DNA from 2 places in the Streptomyces sp. NRRL B-3229 genome. Region 1 is predicted to be linked to the other one. Evidence: predicted binding sites of a transcription regulator. Region 1 holds the regulator's gene; the other holds the start of a gene.

What was found. The regulator HrcA, encoded in region 1, represses chaperone genes, less so after heat shock. The targets are predictions, from matches to a motif close to TTNGCACTCNGNNNNNCNGAGTGCNAA.
Region 2: a site for HrcA is predicted at 4,564-4,590, ahead of groES (co-chaperone GroES). Genes of this name have one in related genera too.

The regions. Positions count from the first base shown of each region.
Region 1 covers NZ_JOGP01000002.1:352,061-360,084, forward strand. The annotation lists gene IF54_RS0104515 (DUF3097 domain-containing protein) at 1-610, opposite strand, end outside; gene IF54_RS0104520 (MBL fold metallo-hydrolase) at 642-1,373, opposite strand; gene hrcA (heat-inducible transcriptional repressor HrcA) at 1,525-2,541, shown strand; gene dnaJ (molecular chaperone DnaJ) at 2,542-3,681, shown strand; gene IF54_RS0104535 (nitronate monooxygenase) at 3,801-4,877, shown strand; gene IF54_RS0104540 (16S rRNA (uracil(1498)-N(3))-methyltransferase) at 4,874-5,623, shown strand; gene IF54_RS0104545 (VOC family protein) at 5,641-6,033, shown strand; gene IF54_RS0104550 (hypothetical protein) at 6,123-6,656, shown strand; gene IF54_RS0104555 (S41 family peptidase) at 6,702-8,024, shown strand, end outside.
Region 2 covers NZ_JOGP01000006.1:225,629-233,652, reverse strand. The annotation lists gene IF54_RS40480 (cell wall-binding repeat-containing protein) at 1-1,399, shown strand, start outside; gene IF54_RS0111285 (class I SAM-dependent methyltransferase) at 1,377-2,573, opposite strand; gene IF54_RS0111280 (polysaccharide deacetylase family protein) at 2,703-3,629, shown strand; gene IF54_RS0111275 (polysaccharide deacetylase family protein) at 3,626-4,420, shown strand; gene groES (co-chaperone GroES) at 4,737-5,045, shown strand; gene groL (chaperonin GroEL) at 5,194-6,819, shown strand; gene IF54_RS0111260 (ester cyclase) at 6,905-7,594, opposite strand; gene IF54_RS0111255 (SDR family NAD(P)-dependent oxidoreductase) at 7,716-8,024, opposite strand, start outside.

The DNA of each region.
Region 1 (8,024 bases):
GGGACGACGGCTTCACCGCCTCCCAGATGTCGATGTAGGGGTGGCCCACGACCAGGGCGTGTTCGCTGGTGACCGATGCGGCGATGCGGGACTCCTTGCTGCCCGGCACCAGGTGGTCCACCAGGACGCCCAGCCGCGCGTCCGGGCCGGGTGCGAACTCGGCCACGATCGCGGGGAGGTCGTCCACGCCCTCCAGGTACTCCACGACCACGCCCTCGATGCGCAGGTCGTCGCCCCAGACCTTCTCGACCAGTTCCGCGTCATGGCGGCCCTCGACGTAGATACGGCCGGCGCGGGCCACGCGTGCGCGTGCGCCGGGCACGGCCACCGAGCCGGACGCGGTACGGGACGGTCGTACGGGAGCCGTCGCCGGGGGTCTGACCAGGGTCACCACCCGGCCCTCCAGGAGGAAACCGCGGGGCTCCAGTGGGAAGACCCGGTGCTTGCCGAAGCGGTCCTCCAGGGTCACCGTGCCCGCCTCGCAGCGGATCACCGCGCCACAGAAGCCGGTGCCGGGCTCCTCGACCACCAGGCCGGGCTCGGCCGGAATCTCCGGTACCGGCTTCGGCTTCTTCCACGGAGGGGTCAGGTCGGCGGAGTACTGGCGCATTCGGATGACGATAGGAGAAGCCCGCCCCGGGCTAACGCGACACGCCGAAGCTTCTCGCCAGGGCGTCCCGCTGACGTCGTACGAACTCCGCGTCCACCACCGCTCCGTGACCGGGCACGTACAGCGCGTCCTCGCCGCCCAGGTCGAGGAGGCGGTCCAGGGCCGCGGGCCACTGCTGCGGTACGGCGTCCGGGCCCGCCTGGGGTTCGCCGGACTCCTCGACCAGGTCGCCGCAGAAGACCACCTCCGGGGAGCCGGGGACGAGGACCGCGAGGTCGTGGGACGTGTGCCCGGGGCCGACGTTCGCCAGCAGGACCTGGCGGCCGTCGCCCAGGTCGAGCGTCCACTCGCCGGAGACGTGATGCCGGGGGGAGACCAGGGCGTCCACCGCCTCGTCGGCCGGCGACGGCTCCAGGCCGTTGCGCACCGCGTCCGCCCGCAGTTCCGCGCGGCCGAGGCGTCCCGTCAGCACCGTCTCCACGCCCACCGCGCCGAACACCTCCGCCCCCGCGAACGCCGCAGCCCCGAAGACATGGTCGAAGTGGGGGTGGGTCAGCGCGAGATGGGTCACACGGTGCCCGGCCAGCTCCTCCGCCTCGGCCCGCAGCCGTGCGCCCTCGGCGAGGTCGGCGCCCGCGTCGATCAGGAGGGCCGTGCCCGCGCCGATCACCAGGCCCGCCGTACAGTCCCAGCGGGGCAGCCGGCACCGCCCGACCCCGGTCGCGACCCGCTCCCACCCGAGCTCTTCCCAAGTCACCGTCATACCGCGACGCTAACGGCAGGAACCTGCCCCACGGGACCGACCTTGCCCTGGGAGCACCCCACCGCCGTACACTGGCTCGGGGAGCGCTGGCACTCGGACGGACAGAGTGCCAGGCGAGATACCGAGGGAACGCATTCTGGAGGTGTGCGCGATGCTGAGTGAACGCAGGCTCCAGGTGTTGCGCGCCATCGTCCAGGACTACGTCGGCACCGAGGAGCCGGTCGGGTCGAAGGCCCTGACCGAGCGGCACAACCTCGGAGTCTCCCCGGCGACCGTCCGCAACGACATGGCGGCCCTGGAGGACGAGGGGTTCATCGCCCAGCCGCACACCAGTGCCGGGCGTATCCCGACGGACAAGGGCTACCGGCTGTTCGTCGACAAGCTGGCGGGCGTCAAGCCGATGACCGCCCCGGAGCGGCGCGCCATCCAGAACTTCCTCGACGGCGCGGTCGACCTCGACGACGTCGTGGCCCGGACCGTGCGGCTGCTCGCGCAGCTGACCCGGCAGGTCGCCGTCGTGCAGTACCCCTCCCTCACCCGGTCCACCGTCCGGCACGTCGAGCTGCTCTCGCTCGCGCCCGCGCGTCTGATGCTCGTGCTGATCACGGACACCGGCCGGGTCGAGCAGCGGCTGGTCGACTGCCCGGCGCCCTTCGGGGAGGCCTCGCTCGCCGATCTGCGGGCCCGGCTCAACAGCCGGGTCGCGGGGCGGCGGTTCGCCGATGTGCCCCGACTGGTCGAGGACCTGCCCGAGGGCTTCGACGTCGAGGATCGGGGTACGGTCGCGACAGTGCTCTCCACTCTCCTGGAGACACTCGTCGAGGAGAACGAGGAGCGGCTGATGATCGGCGGCACAGCCAATCTCACCCGCTTCGGACATGACTTTCCCCTCACCATCCGGCCCGTCCTGGAGGCACTGGAGGAGCAGGTCGTCCTCCTCAAACTCCTTGGAGAGGCCGGCGATTCGGGCATGACCGTGCGTATCGGTCATGAGAACGCCTACGAGGGACTCAACTCCACTTCGGTGGTGTCGGTCGGCTACGGTTCGGGCGGCGAGGCAGTCGCCAAGCTCGGCGTGGTCGGACCGACCCGCATGGATTACCCGGGAACGATGGGAGCGGTACGCGCAGTGGCACGGTACGTCGGACAGATCCTGGCGGAGTCGTAAGTGGCCACGGACTACTACGCCGTTCTCGGCGTGCGCCGCGACGCGTCGCAGGATGAGATCAAGAAGGCGTTCCGCCGGCTCGCACGCGAGCTGCACCCGGACGTCAACCCGGATCCGAAGACCCAGGAGCGGTTCAAGGAGATCAACGCCGCTTACGAGGTGTTGTCGGACCCGCAGAAGAAGCAGGTCTACGACCTCGGCGGCGACCCGCTCTCGCAGGCCGGCGGCGGAGGCGCGGGCGGCTTCGGGGCTGGTGGGTTCGGGAACTTCTCGGACATCATGGACGCGTTCTTCGGTACGGCCTCGCAGCGGGGTCCGCGTTCGCGCACCCGGCGCGGCCAGGACGCGATGATCCGGCTGGAGATCGAGCTCGACGAGGCGGCCTTCGGCACCACGAAGGACATCCAGGTCGACACGGCGATCGTCTGCACCACGTGCAGTGGTGAGGGCGCCGCGCCGGGCACCTCCGCGCAGACGTGTGACATGTGCCGCGGTCGCGGTGAGGTGTCGCAGGTGACGCGGTCCTTCCTGGGCCAGGTCATGACGTCCCGTCCCTGCCCGCAGTGCCAGGGCTTCGGCACCGTCGTCCCGACCCCGTGCCCGGAGTGCGCCGGCGACGGCCGGGTCCGCTCGCGCCGCACCCTCACCGTGAAGATCCCGGCGGGTGTGGACAACGGCACGCGCATCCAGCTCGCGGGCGAGGGCGAGGTCGGTCCCGGTGGCGGTCCCGCCGGTGACCTCTACGTCGAGATCCACGAGCTGCCGCACTCGCAGTTCCAGCGGCGCGGCGACGACCTGCACTGCACGGTCACGCTCCCGATGACGGCGGCGTCGCTCGGCACCAAGGTGCCGCTGGAGACGCTGGACGGCATGGAGGAGGTCGACATCCGGCCCGGCACCCAGTCCGGCCAGTCGATCCCGCTGCACAGCCGGGGTGTCACGCACCTGCGCGGCGGCGGCCGGGGTGACCTCATCGTCCACGTCGAGGTCCAGACCCCGACGAAGCTGGACCCGGAGCAGGAACGACTGCTCCGCGAGCTGGCCAAGCTGCGAGGCGAAGAACGGCCGACCGGGCAGTTCCAGCCGGGCCAGCAGGGGCTGTTCTCCCGGCTGAAGGACGCGTTCAACGGGCGTACCTGAGCCTGCTGAAGGGCCCGTGCAGGGCCTTGTCTGAGCCGGTTTCCTGGTCCGTGCCGTCGGCCTGTGCCGACGGGGCGGTCGGATTCGGACTTGTTCGGAGGACGTGACAACATGCCGTCATGTCCTCCGCACTGACCGATCTCTTCCCTCATCCGATCGTGCAGGCCCCCATGGCGGGCGGCGTCTCCGTGCCGCAGCTCGCCGCCGCCGTGTCCGAGGCCGGCGGGCTCGGATTCCTGGCCGCCGGGTACAAGACGGCCGACGGGATGTACCAGGACATCAAGCAGCTGCGCGGCCTGACGGGGCGGCCCTTCGGCGTCAACCTCTTCATGCCGCAGCCGGAGTACGCGGACCCGGCCGCGGTCGAGGTCTACGCCCACCAGCTGGCCGGTGAGGCCGGCTGGTACGACACCGAGCTCGGCGACCCCGACGGCGGACGGGACGACGGCTACGACGCCAAGCTCGCCGTCCTCCTCGACAACCCGGTCCCCGTGGCCTCCTTCCACTTCGGCATCCCGAGCGCCGAGACCCTGGAGTCCCTGCGCCGGGCCGGCATCTTCACCCTCGTCACCGCGACCACCCCCGAAGAGGCCCTCGCCGTCCAGTACGCGGGCGCCGACGCGGTGATAGCCCAGGGCGTGGAGGCCGGCGGCCACCAGGGCACCCACCGGGACATCCCCGAGCAGGACGGCTCCGGCCTCGGCCTGCTCTCCCTCGTCGCGCAGATCCGCGAGACCGTGACCCTCCCGATCGTCGCCGCCGGCGGCATCATGCGCGGCAGCCAGATCGCCGCCGTCCTCGCCGCGGGCGCGAGCGCGGCCCAGCTCGGCACGGCGTTCCTCGCCACCCACGAGTCCGGCGCCCCCGACGTGCACAAGCAGGCGCTGACCAACCCGCTCTACGTCCGCACCGAGCTGACCCGTGCCTTCTCCGGCCGCCCCGCCCGCGGCCTGGTCAACCGCTTCCTGCGCGAGCACGGCCCCTACGCGCCCGCCGCCTACCCCGAGGTCCACCACCTCACCGCGCCGCTGCGGAAGGCCGCTGCCAAGGCCAAGGACCCGCAGGGCATGGCACTGTGGGCGGGACAGGGCCACCGTATGGCCCGCGACCTGCCCGCGGGCCGGCTCGTGGAGCTCCTCGCGGCCGAACTCGCGGACGCTCGGACAGCGTTGTCGGCCAAGGGAGGACTGCGATGACCGCGCCAGTATTCGTCGTCGACCACTTCGACGCGGGCGGCGGCGGGCACTACGTCCTCGACGGCCCCGAAGGCCGGCACGCCGTCTCGGTGAAGCGGCTCCAGCCCGGCGAGGACGTCATCCTCACCGACGGGGCCGGGCGTTGGGCGGACTGCGTGGTGCTCGCCGCCGAGGGCAAGGACCGGCTGGTCGTCCAGCTGGACTCGGTCTTTGAGGAGCCGCAGCCCCAGCCCCGCATCACCGTCGTCCAGGCCCTCCCCAAGGGCGACCGCGGTGAACTCGCCGTGGAGACCATGACCGAGGTCGGCGTCGACGCCATCGTGCCGTGGCAGGCGGCCCGTTGCATCACCCAGTGGCGGGGCGACCGGGGCCTGAAGGCGCTCGCGAAATGGCGGGCCACCGCCCGCGAGGCCGGCAAGCAGTCCCGCCGGGTCCGCTTCCCGGAGGTCGCGGACGCGGCGAGCACCAAGCAGGTTGCCGCACTTCTCGCCAAAGCGGACTTCGCCGCGGTGCTGCACTCCGACTTCGATCGCGGCAGCGAGCCGCTGGCCACCGCCGAACTGCCCGAGGAGGGCGAGATCGTGCTGGTCGTCGGCCCCGAAGGCGGCGTCGCCAAGGACGAGTTGGCGCTCTTCGAGGAGGCCGGCGCGCGGCCCTACGTCCTCGGACCTACCGTGCTGCGCACCTCGACCGCCGGTACCGCGGCGACCGCCCTGCTCCTCGGCCGCACCGGCCGCTGGTCCTGACCTCCCGGAGGACGGCTGTGGAACTCGCCCAAGTACGCCTGCTCGTCACCGACTTCGCCGCCTGCTACCGCTTCTACGCCGAAGTCCTCGGCCTCAAGCCCCAGTCGGGCGCGACGGAGGGACCGTACGAGAAGTTCAGCCCCGCCACCGGCTCGGCCGGCATCGCGCTCCAGGACCGCTCGATGATGGCGGAGGTCCTGGACGAACTCGGGGGCGCGGCCACCGGGCACCGCTCCCTGGTGGTGCTCCGCGTGGACGACCTGGACACCTACTGCGCGCAGATCACCGCCCGCGGCGCGACCCTCCTGAACGGCCCCGCCCCCATGACGGACCGCATGCGCGTGGCCCACCTCAAGGACCCCGAGGGCAACCTGGTGGAACTCCAGGAGTGGCTGCTGCTGCGCGGCTGAGCGCGGGCGCACGGTCCGGGGAGCAAGCGGCGCGCGGGTGGCCGTATGCGCCCTTCCGTCGGACGGTACGCGGTGGCAGTCTGCTGTCCATGGGGGCGTTGAGGCAGATCTGGCGTCGGCCGCGCGGGATGCGGGCGGTGGGTGCGGTGGTGCTCGCCGTGCTGGCCGTGGGCGGGCTCTCCGCCTGCGATCCGGCGGGTGCGGTCAGTTCCGCGACCGTGTCCTACACCACCGACCAGCTGGTCACCAAGGAGCTGAACCGGCAGAAGGCCGACGTGAGTTGGCTGACCTGCACGGCCTCGTACGACAACGGCGACCGGACGCCGAGCGCCAGTGTGAACACCGTGGCCACCGTCGACTGCGAGGGCAAGACGAGGGACGGCAAGGACATCACCGTCAAGGGCAAGGTGACCCGGACCGTCAGCGGGGCGTGTGTGCGGGGGAACCTGACCGCCACCGTCGGCGGCAAGCAGTGGTTCCGCGTGGACGGACTCGGGAACTGCAACGCCACCCCCACCCCGCCCGTCGACAACCCCCGGCAGCCGGGCCCCACCGTCACCGTGACCGTCACCAAGACCATCTGGTGCCAGAACGACCCCCAGTGCTGGCCCGACGGCAAGTGATCGAAACCTCTGTGCACGGCGACCGCGCGTGCATAGGGTGATCGGGTGACACAGCCTGCGACGTCTGCGTATCTCCGGTTTCCGCATGTGCAGGGCGACTTGGTGGCCTTCACCGCCGAGGACGACGTGTGGCTCGCGCCGCTCGACGGCGGCCGCGCCTGGCGGGTCAGCGCCGACAACGTCCCGGTCACCCACCCCCGGATCTCGCCCGACGGCACCACCGTCGCCTGGACCTCCACCCGCGACGGCGCCCCCGAGGTGCACATCGCCCCGGTCGACGGCGGACCCACCAGGAGACTTACGTACTGGGGCAGTTCCCGCACCCAGGTACGCGGCTGGACCCCCGGCGGCGAGGTCCTCGCCATCACCACCCACGGCCAGGCGAGCCTGCGCCGCAGCTGGGCGCACACCGTCCCGCTCGACGGCGGCCCCGGCACCACCCTGCCGTACGGGCCCGTCGGCCATGTCGCCCACGGCCCGGCGACCGTCCTCCTGTCCGCCCCCATGGGCCGCGAGGCCGCGTGGTGGAAGCGCTACCGGGGCGGTACCGCGGGCAAGCTGTGGATCGACCGCGACGGCGACGGCGAGTTCGTACGGCTGCACGAGGAGCTGGACGGAAACCTGGAGTACCCGGTGTGGGCCGGCGACCGGATCGCCTTCCTCTCCGACCACGAAGGCACCGGAGCCGTCTACTCCTCCCTCGCCGACGGCTCCGACCTGCGCCGCCACACCGCCCTCGACGGCTACTACGCCCGCCACGCCTCCGGAGACGGCACCCGCGTCGTCTACAGCTCGGCCGGCGAGCTGTGGATCCTCGACAACCTGGACGGCGCCGAACCCCGCCGCCTGGACGTCCGGCTCGGCGGCCAGCGCGTCGACCGGCAGCCGTTCCCGGTGAACGCCGCCCACTGGTTCGGCTCGGCCGCCCCCGACCACACCGCGCGCGGCAGCGCGGTCGCCGTGCGCGGAGCCGTCCACTGGGTCACCCACCGCGCCGGACCGGCCCGCGCCCTCGCCGTCGAACCCGGCGTGCGGGCCCGGCTGCCCCGCACCTTCCGCACCGAGGGCGAGGAGTGGGTGGTGTGGGTGACGGACGCCGAGGGCGACGACGCCCTGGAGTTCGCGCCCGCCACCGGACTCGCCCCCGGCGCCACCCCGCGCCGCCTCGCCGCCGGCCGGCTCGGCCGGGTCCTGGGCCTCGCCATGGCCCCCGACGGCAGCCGGGCCGCGGTCGCCGCGCACGACGGCCGGGTCCTGCTCGTCGAACGGGAGACCGGCGAGGTCCGCGAGGTCGACCGCAGCGAGGACGGCGACGTCCGCGGCCTGACCTTCTCACCCGACTCGGCCTGGCTCGCCTGGACCCACCCC
Region 2 (8,024 bases), on a different contig from region 1:
CTTCGTCCGCAACGACGCCGACGGCAAGCAGCAGATCTTCACGGCCAAGGCCGATGGCACCGACGTCAAGCAGCTCACCACCGGCTCGGGCTACGTCGCCAACCCGTCCTGGTCGCCGACCGGCAAGCGCATCGTCTTCGACGCGCACACCTCGGGCGGCAGCAGCGACGTCCACACCACCGAGTACGCCGACGTGGCCACGGGTGAGCGCACGGCCGTCCCGGGCACCCCGCAGGGCAGCAACCCGAGCTGGCAGCCGCTGCGCAAGAACAACACCGCCCGGATCTGGGGCTCCGGCAGTACCCCGACCGTCGTCGCGGCCTCCCGCTGGACCTGGAACAAGGTCGGACAGCACGTGCCCGGCCTGATGGACGCCAAGGCGGCCGTGCTGACCAACCAGGACAGCACCGCGTACGCGCTGACCGCGCCCGCGCTGGCCGGCAAGAAGCAGGGGCCGGTCCTGGCGACCCCGAAGGGCGGGCTGTCGGCGGCGGCGAAGGCCGAGCTGAAGCGGGTGCTGAAGCGGGGCGCCAACGTCTATCTCCTCGGCTCCACATCCGTCCTGAGCTCGGCGGTCACCTCCCAGGTGAAGGCCCTCGGCTTCACGCCCAAGCGGCTGACCGGCGCGGACCGCTTCGCCACCTCGGTGGCCGTGGCCAAGACCATCACCACCAGCCCGAAGTACGTCTTCCTGGCCTCCGGCACCGACGCCTACGCGTCCCTCCCGGCGGCCGCCGCGGCCGGTGCCGACGGCACGGGCAGCGCGGGCGGTCTGGTCCTCACCAACGGCAAGTCGCTGACGTCGTCGGTGAAGTCGTACCTCAACGGTCTGAACCCGAACAAGACCATGGTCATCCCGGTGGGGGCGGACGCCAGGTACGCGCTGACCCACACGAACTTCTCCCGGTGGCCCTCCACGTACTCGTACTACCCGATCTCGGGGAAGACCAGGGCGGCTCTCTCGGTGGCCGTCGCCAAGTTCTGGTGGAGCACGCCGAGCAACGTGGCGCTCGCCTACTCCGGTTCCTGGCGCGACGGGCTGTCGGCGGCCGGGGCGATGAACGTCTTCGGGCCGGTGCTGTGGACCTCCCGCGCTTCTCTCTCGTCCGAGCTGACGAGCTATCTGCTGCGTGAGTCCGCGAGCACCAACTCCGTGATCGCCTTCGGCGGCACCGGCAACCTCTCGGCGGGCACGCTCAGTTCGGCGGGCGCCTCGGTCGCCGCGAACAGCGCCCAGGTCGTCTACACGCCGTTCCGCAACGGTGACGAACCGGCGAGCAGCCGGACCGCCGCCCTGCGCACCGGCGGCGACGCGACCCTGAACGCCACCGCGGCGCGGACCGGGCCGGTCGGCGCCGACCCGCACCTGGAGCCGCTCAGGACGGTCCAGCACCAGTGACGGCCCTCGCGGGGGCGCCGACCAGCATGGTCGGCGCCCCCGCGACCCGCGTCAGGAACACCGTCACCGCGTTCGTGCCCTGCGGCTTCGGCAGTGCCTTGCGCCGCAGCTCCTCCGGCTCGACGGCCGACCCCCGCTTCTTCACGGTCAGGATGCCGACCTCCCGCTCCCGCAGCAGCGCCTTCAACTTCTTCACGTTGAAGGGGAGTTGGTCGGTGATTTCGTACGCCGTCGCGTACGGCGTCGCACGCAGGGCGTCCGCGGTGACGTAGGCGATGGTCGGGTCGATCAGCCCGCCGTCGAGCTCCTCGGCCGCCTCGGCGACCAGATGGGCCCGGATGACGGCACCGTCCGGCTCGTACAAGTACCGCCCCACGGACCGGACTTCGGGGTCGGGGAGCCCCCGGCCCAGCAGGGTCCGCGGTCCCGGCAGCAGGGTGGCCCGTACGGCGCCCGGGGTGCCGCCGAACCACAGCACGGCCTCCTTCACGTCCCCGCCGTCGGAGATCCACTCCGCCTCGGCCTCCTCGGGGACCGCCTCGTGCGGGATGCCGGGCGCCACCTTCAGCGCGGCGTGCGGGGCCCCGAGGGCCGCCTGGACGGCCCAGGAGAGCGGGGGCGAGTAGGCCTCCGGGTCGAAGATGCGCCCGCGTTTCGTGGAGCGCCGGGCCGGGTCCACGAACACGGCGTCGTACGCGGCCGTGTCGACCTCCGTGACGTCCGCCTCCCGCACCTCGATCAGGTCGGCGAGCCCCAGCGCGTCCGCGTTCGCCCGCGCGGCCGCCGCGGTCAGCGGGTCCCTGTCCACCGCGAGGACCCGGATCCCGGCCCGCGCCAGCGCGATCGCGTCCCCGCCGATCCCGCAGCACAGGTCGGCGACGGAGGTCACCCCCATCGCCCGGAAGCGCTCGGCCCGGTAGGCCGCGACACTCGCCCGCGTCGACTGCTCCACCCCGTTCGGCGTGAAGAACATCCGCCCCGCGTCCTCGGCCCCGAACTTCGCCACCGCCCGCTGCCGCAGCCGCGCCTGGCCGAGCGCGGCGGAGACCAGTTCGGCCGGGTGCTCGCGGCGCAGCCGGGTGGCGACGGCGAGTTCGTCGGCGGGGGCGGTGCCGCGCACGGAGTCGAGGAGGGCGCGGCCCTCGGGGGTGAGGAGGGGGGCGAGGTCGTTCACCGGGTCATTGTGGGCCAGTCGGTGGACGGCGTGCTCCCCGGTGGCGGTGTCGCCCCGGGACCAGGGGAGTGACCTGCGAGGATCCGGCCCATGCGAACGGTGGGACAAAAGTATAAAAACAGTGCATTCATGGTGTCGATCCGCAGCGGACTCGTCCTTCTGGCCGTAGCCGCCCTGGTCTCCGGCTGCGCCGAGCGGAACGGAACCGGCGCCCGGCACCAGTCGGCCGGCATCCGGGCGGGCCAACCCCTGAAGGCGCCCCCGGCCCCCGCCGCCGACCTCACCGACGTCCAGGCCGACAAGACCCGCATCCGCGCCGCCGAGTTCCGCGCCGAGCAGGCCCGCATCGCCGCCGCCAGGCACTGGGGTCTGAAGCGGGTCCCGCTCACGGCACCGCCGGCCCCCGCGCAGAAGCCCCGCATCACCACCCGCCGGGGCTTCGAGGTCGACGGCCACGAGGAGGACGGGCTCCCACCGGTCTTCACCACGATCCCCACTGACCGGAAGATCGTCTTCCTGACCATCGACGACGGCGCCGAGAAGGACCCCGCCTTCCTGCGGATGACGACCGAGCTGAACCTGCCGTACACCGCCTTCCTCAGCGACTACCTGATCAAGAGCGACTACGGCTACTTCGCGAGGATGCGGGACCGCGGGGTCGTGCTCGACAACCACACCCTCCACCACCCCTACCTGCCCGCACTGTCGTACGCCCGCCAGAAGCACGAGATCTGCGGGATGCAGGACGTCATCGAGAAGCGCTACGGCACCCGGCCCCGGCTCTTCCGCCCGCCCTACGGCAACTACAACGCGGACACCTTGCGCGCGGCGAAGTCCTGCGGGGTGCGGTACGCGCCGATCTGGAACGAGGAGGTCTTCGCCGACCACTGGGAGTACCGCGAGACGGACCAGGACATCCACCCCGGTGACATCGTGCTCAGCCACTTCCGGGGCCGGTCGGACGGCAAGGGCACCATGCCCGACATGGTCCGCCGCTTCCTGGACAAGGTCACGGCCGAGGGATACGCCGTCGCGCGCCTCGAGGACTACCTGTGAAACAGCGGGCCCTGGTCGCCGCCGGGCTGGCGGCCGTACTGCTCACCGGATGCGCCCAGTCCGTCGACCCCATCGAACGACTGGGCCGCAAGGCCGCCCAGCGCGTGGGCTCCTACGGCCCGCCCGGCGCCGACGGACGGCCGTACCGCCACTGGGGCCTCACCGCCTCGCTGCCCGCACCCCCGGAGCACCCTGCCCGCCCCGTACCGGTGGACCCGGGCGGCCCGCTCCCGGTGGTGAAGCGGGTGCCGACGACCGACAAGGTCGTCTTCCTCACCTACGACGACGGCGCCGAGCGGGACCCGCGCTTCGTCGACCTGGTCCGTGAACTGCGGCTCCCGGTCAGCATGTTCCTCACCAACAGCGTGGTCGGTCCCGGGTACGGCCACTTCGCCCGCCTCCAGTCGGTCGGCGCGAGCATCCAGAACCACACCCTCGACCACCCCGCCCTGCGTGGCCTGCCCTATGCGGGCCAGCGCGCCGAGATCTGCGGCCAGCAGGAGAAACTCCACGCCCGCTTCGGAATCCGCCCCCGCCTGTTCCGCCCGCCCTACGGCACGTACGACACCACGACCCGCCATGCGGCGACCGACTGCGGCCTCTCCGCCCTCGTCCTGTGGAGCGTCTCGGTACAGGGCCGTGCGTTGCAGCACCCGCTGCGCCCGGGGGACATCGTCGCGGTGGCCTCGGGCGAGGAACAGGGCCCGGGCCTGACCCAACGCACGACGACGGTACTGAGGGAGATCGAGCGGCGGGGCCTGACGGTCGGGCGCCTGGAGGATTACCTGTAGCCATCCAGCTCGTCCGGCTGGCGCTTCCAGCCCGTCCGGCGTTTGAGGACGAGGCCGCAGGCCGACGGGGGTCCGGGGGCGCAGCCCCCGGGGCGCGAACCCCCACCCACCCGCACCCGATCCGGCACAGCCAGCGCAGCGAATTGGCACTCCGCTTGACCGAGTGCTAATCGCGGTCATAGTCTCGGCTCTGGCACTCCGCAGGTGAGAGTGCCAACACAGCGACGGGCAGGTCCGGCACCCGCGACGACGGATCCACCTGGTCGCCACCTCAGACAGTTAACCCCGTGAGATCTCCGAAGGGGGAGGTCGGATCGTGACGACCACCAGCTCCAAGGTTGCCATCAAGCCGCTCGAGGACCGCATCGTGGTCCAGCCGCTCGACGCCGAGCAGACCACCGCCTCTGGCCTGGTCATTCCGGACACCGCGAAGGAGAAGCCCCAGGAGGGCGTCATCCTCGCCGTGGGTCCGGGCCGCTTCGAGAACGGCGAGCGCCTGCCGCTCGACGTGAAGGTCGGCGACATCGTGCTGTACAGCAAGTACGGCGGCACCGAGGTGAAGTACAACGGCGAGGAGTACCTCGTCCTCTCGTCCCGCGACGTGCTCGCGGTCATCGAGAAGTAAGGGGGTCTGGGGGTCACCCCCAGAAACCCAGTACCTCAAGCACATTTTGCTTGTGAGCTGCGCCCCGGGCCCCCGCCACCTTATGAAGCCGGGCGTCTGGGGCGCAGTTCGTTTCACCCACATTTTCCGAGAGGGCTGAACCGCTCCCATGGCGAAGATCCTGAAGTTCGACGAGGACGCCCGTCGCGCCCTCGAGCGCGGCGTCAACAAGCTTGCCGACACGGTCAAGGTGACGATCGGCCCCAAGGGCCGCAACGTCGTCATCGACAAGAAGTTCGGCGCTCCCACCATCACCAACGACGGTGTCACGATCGCCCGCGAGGTCGAGATCGAGGACCCGTACGAGAACCTCGGCGCCCAGCTGGTGAAGGAGGTGGCGACCAAGACCAACGACATCGCGGGTGACGGCACCACCACCGCCACCGTGCTCGCCCAGGCGCTGGTGCGCGAGGGCCTGAAGAACGTCGCCGCGGGTGCCTCCCCGGCCGCCCTGAAGAAGGGCATCGACGCCGCCGTCGCCGCCATCTCCGAGGACCTCCTCGCGACGGCCCGCCCGATCGACGAGAAGTCCGACATCGCCGCCGTGGCCGCGCTGTCCGCCCAGGACTCGCAGGTCGGCGAGCTCATCGCCGAGGCGATGGACAAGGTCGGCAAGGACGGTGTCATCACCGTCGAGGAGTCCAACACCTTCGGTCTGGAGCTGGACTTCACCGAGGGCATGGCCTTCGACAAGGGCTACCTGTCCCCGTACATGGTCTCCGACCAGGAGCGTATGGAGGCCGTCCTCGACGACCCGTACATCCTGATCAACCAGGGCAAGATCTCCTCGATCCAGGACCTGCTGCCGCTGCTCGAGAAGGTCATCCAGTCGGGTGCCTCCAAGCCGCTGCTGATCATCGCCGAGGACGTCGAGGGCGAGGCCCTGTCGACCCTGGTCGTCAACAAGATCCGCGGCACCTTCAACGCGGTCGCGGTCAAGGCCCCCGGCTTCGGTGACCGCCGCAAGGCGATGCTCCAGGACCTGGCGACCCTCACCGGCGCCGAGGTCATCTCCGAGGAGGTCGGCCTCAAGCTCGACCAGGTCGGCCTGGAGGTGCTGGGCACCGCCCGCCGTGTCACGGTCACCAAGGACGACACCACGGTCGTCGACGGCGCCGGTGACTCCGCCGCCGTCGCGGGCCGCGTCGCCCAGATCAAGGCCGAGATCGAGAACACCGACTCCGACTGGGACCGCGAGAAGCTCCAGGAGCGCCTCGCGAAGCTGGCCGGCGGCGTGTGCGTGATCAAGGTCGGCGCCGCCACCGAGGTGGAGCTGAAGGAGAAGAAGCACCGTCTGGAGGACGCCATCTCCGCGACCCGCGCCGCGGTCGAGGAGGGCATCGTCTCCGGTGGTGGCTCCGCTCTGGTGCACGCCGCCAAGGTGCTCGAGGGCGGCCTCGGCAAGACCGGCGACGAGGCCACCGGTGTCGCCGTCGTCCGCAAGGCCGTCGTCGAGCCGCTGCGCTGGATCGCCGAGAACGCGGGCCTCGAGGGCTACGTCATCACCTCCAAGGTCGCCGAGCTCGACAAGGGCCAGGGCTTCAACGCCGCGACCGGCGAGTACGGCGACCTGGTCAAGGCCGGCGTCATCGACCCGGTCAAGGTCACCCGCTCCGCCCTGGAGAACGCCGCCTCCATCGCCTCCCTCCTCCTGACGACCGAGACCCTGGTCGTCGAGAAGAAGGAAGAGGAGGAGCCGGCCGCCGGTGGTCACAGCCACGGCCACTCCCACTGAGCGCACCGCTCGTAAGGAGGCCCCCGTTCCCCGCGTCGTGCGGAGAACGGGGGCTTTCCCCTTCGCGGGTCACCGGTCCCCGTGCTCAGTCCCCGAGTACCCCCAGCTGCTCCATCAGCCCCGCCCGGTCGTACTCCCACCACCCCTCGCAGATCCTGCCGTCCCGGAACCGGTGCCAGGTGGTCCCGGTCATGGTCACGTTCTGCCCGGTGGCCGGGATCCCCACGAAGTCGCCCGTGTGCTTCCCGGCCCACGCCCACCGGGTGCACACCCGGTCGTCCTGGGCGATCTGGTCGTCCACCCGGAAGCTGAAGACGAAGGCCCGCCGCCATCCTTCGTACTCCTCCCGGGCGCCGGCCAGCCGCAGATCCTCCGCGTTGGCGGGGTCGTGATCGAGGTAGTCCTCGTCGAACCGCTCGAACAGCTCCGCGGTCCCGCTGCGCCCGGCCCGCTCGAAGAACTCCCGCGCGACGACCGCGTTCAGCCGCTCGTCCCGCACCACGTCGAGGTCCATGAAGGTGGGCGGCGCGTCGCACAGCGCGACCATCTCCTGGGCGATCCGCTCGGTCTCCGGCAGCCCGGAGTTGCGCATCGCCTCCTCGTACGACGGGAACTCCACGATCTCCACGAAGTGCGACGCGTCGGCCCGGTCCTTCCCGATGGTGGCGTGCGTCGCCGTGCGCTTTCCGCTGGTCTGCTCGACCCAGCTGTCCAAGAGCCGGTTCATCTCGTCGAACCGGCTGGTCCTGCACTCGATGAGCTGTACGAAGGTCATGCCACACCGCCTCCGGCCCCCCTGGGTCCGGCTGGAACGTCACCATTGTCCGCCCTGGGGTGTCCTGGCGTCCTGCGGTGACGGGAAAAGTGCCTGTCCCGTGGCCGTTCCCTCCGCGGCTCTACTGCGGTCCGTACTTCCGACCTGTCCTCGACGAGACCCCGCCCAGCAGTCCCCGGGGCGTCACCTTCACCAACCCCATGAGGGCCTTGTAGCGGGGGTCGGGGATCGACAGGGTCCTGCCGCGGGCCAGGTCGCTCAGGGCCGCTGCGACCAGCTTGTCCGCGTCGAGCCACATCCAGTTCGGGATGTTGTCCGTGCCCATCCCCGCCCGCTGGTGGAACTCGGTGCGGACGAAGCCGGGGCACAGGGCCATCAGGCGTACGCCGGTGCCCGCCAGGTCCTTCGCCACGCCCTGGGTGAACTGCAC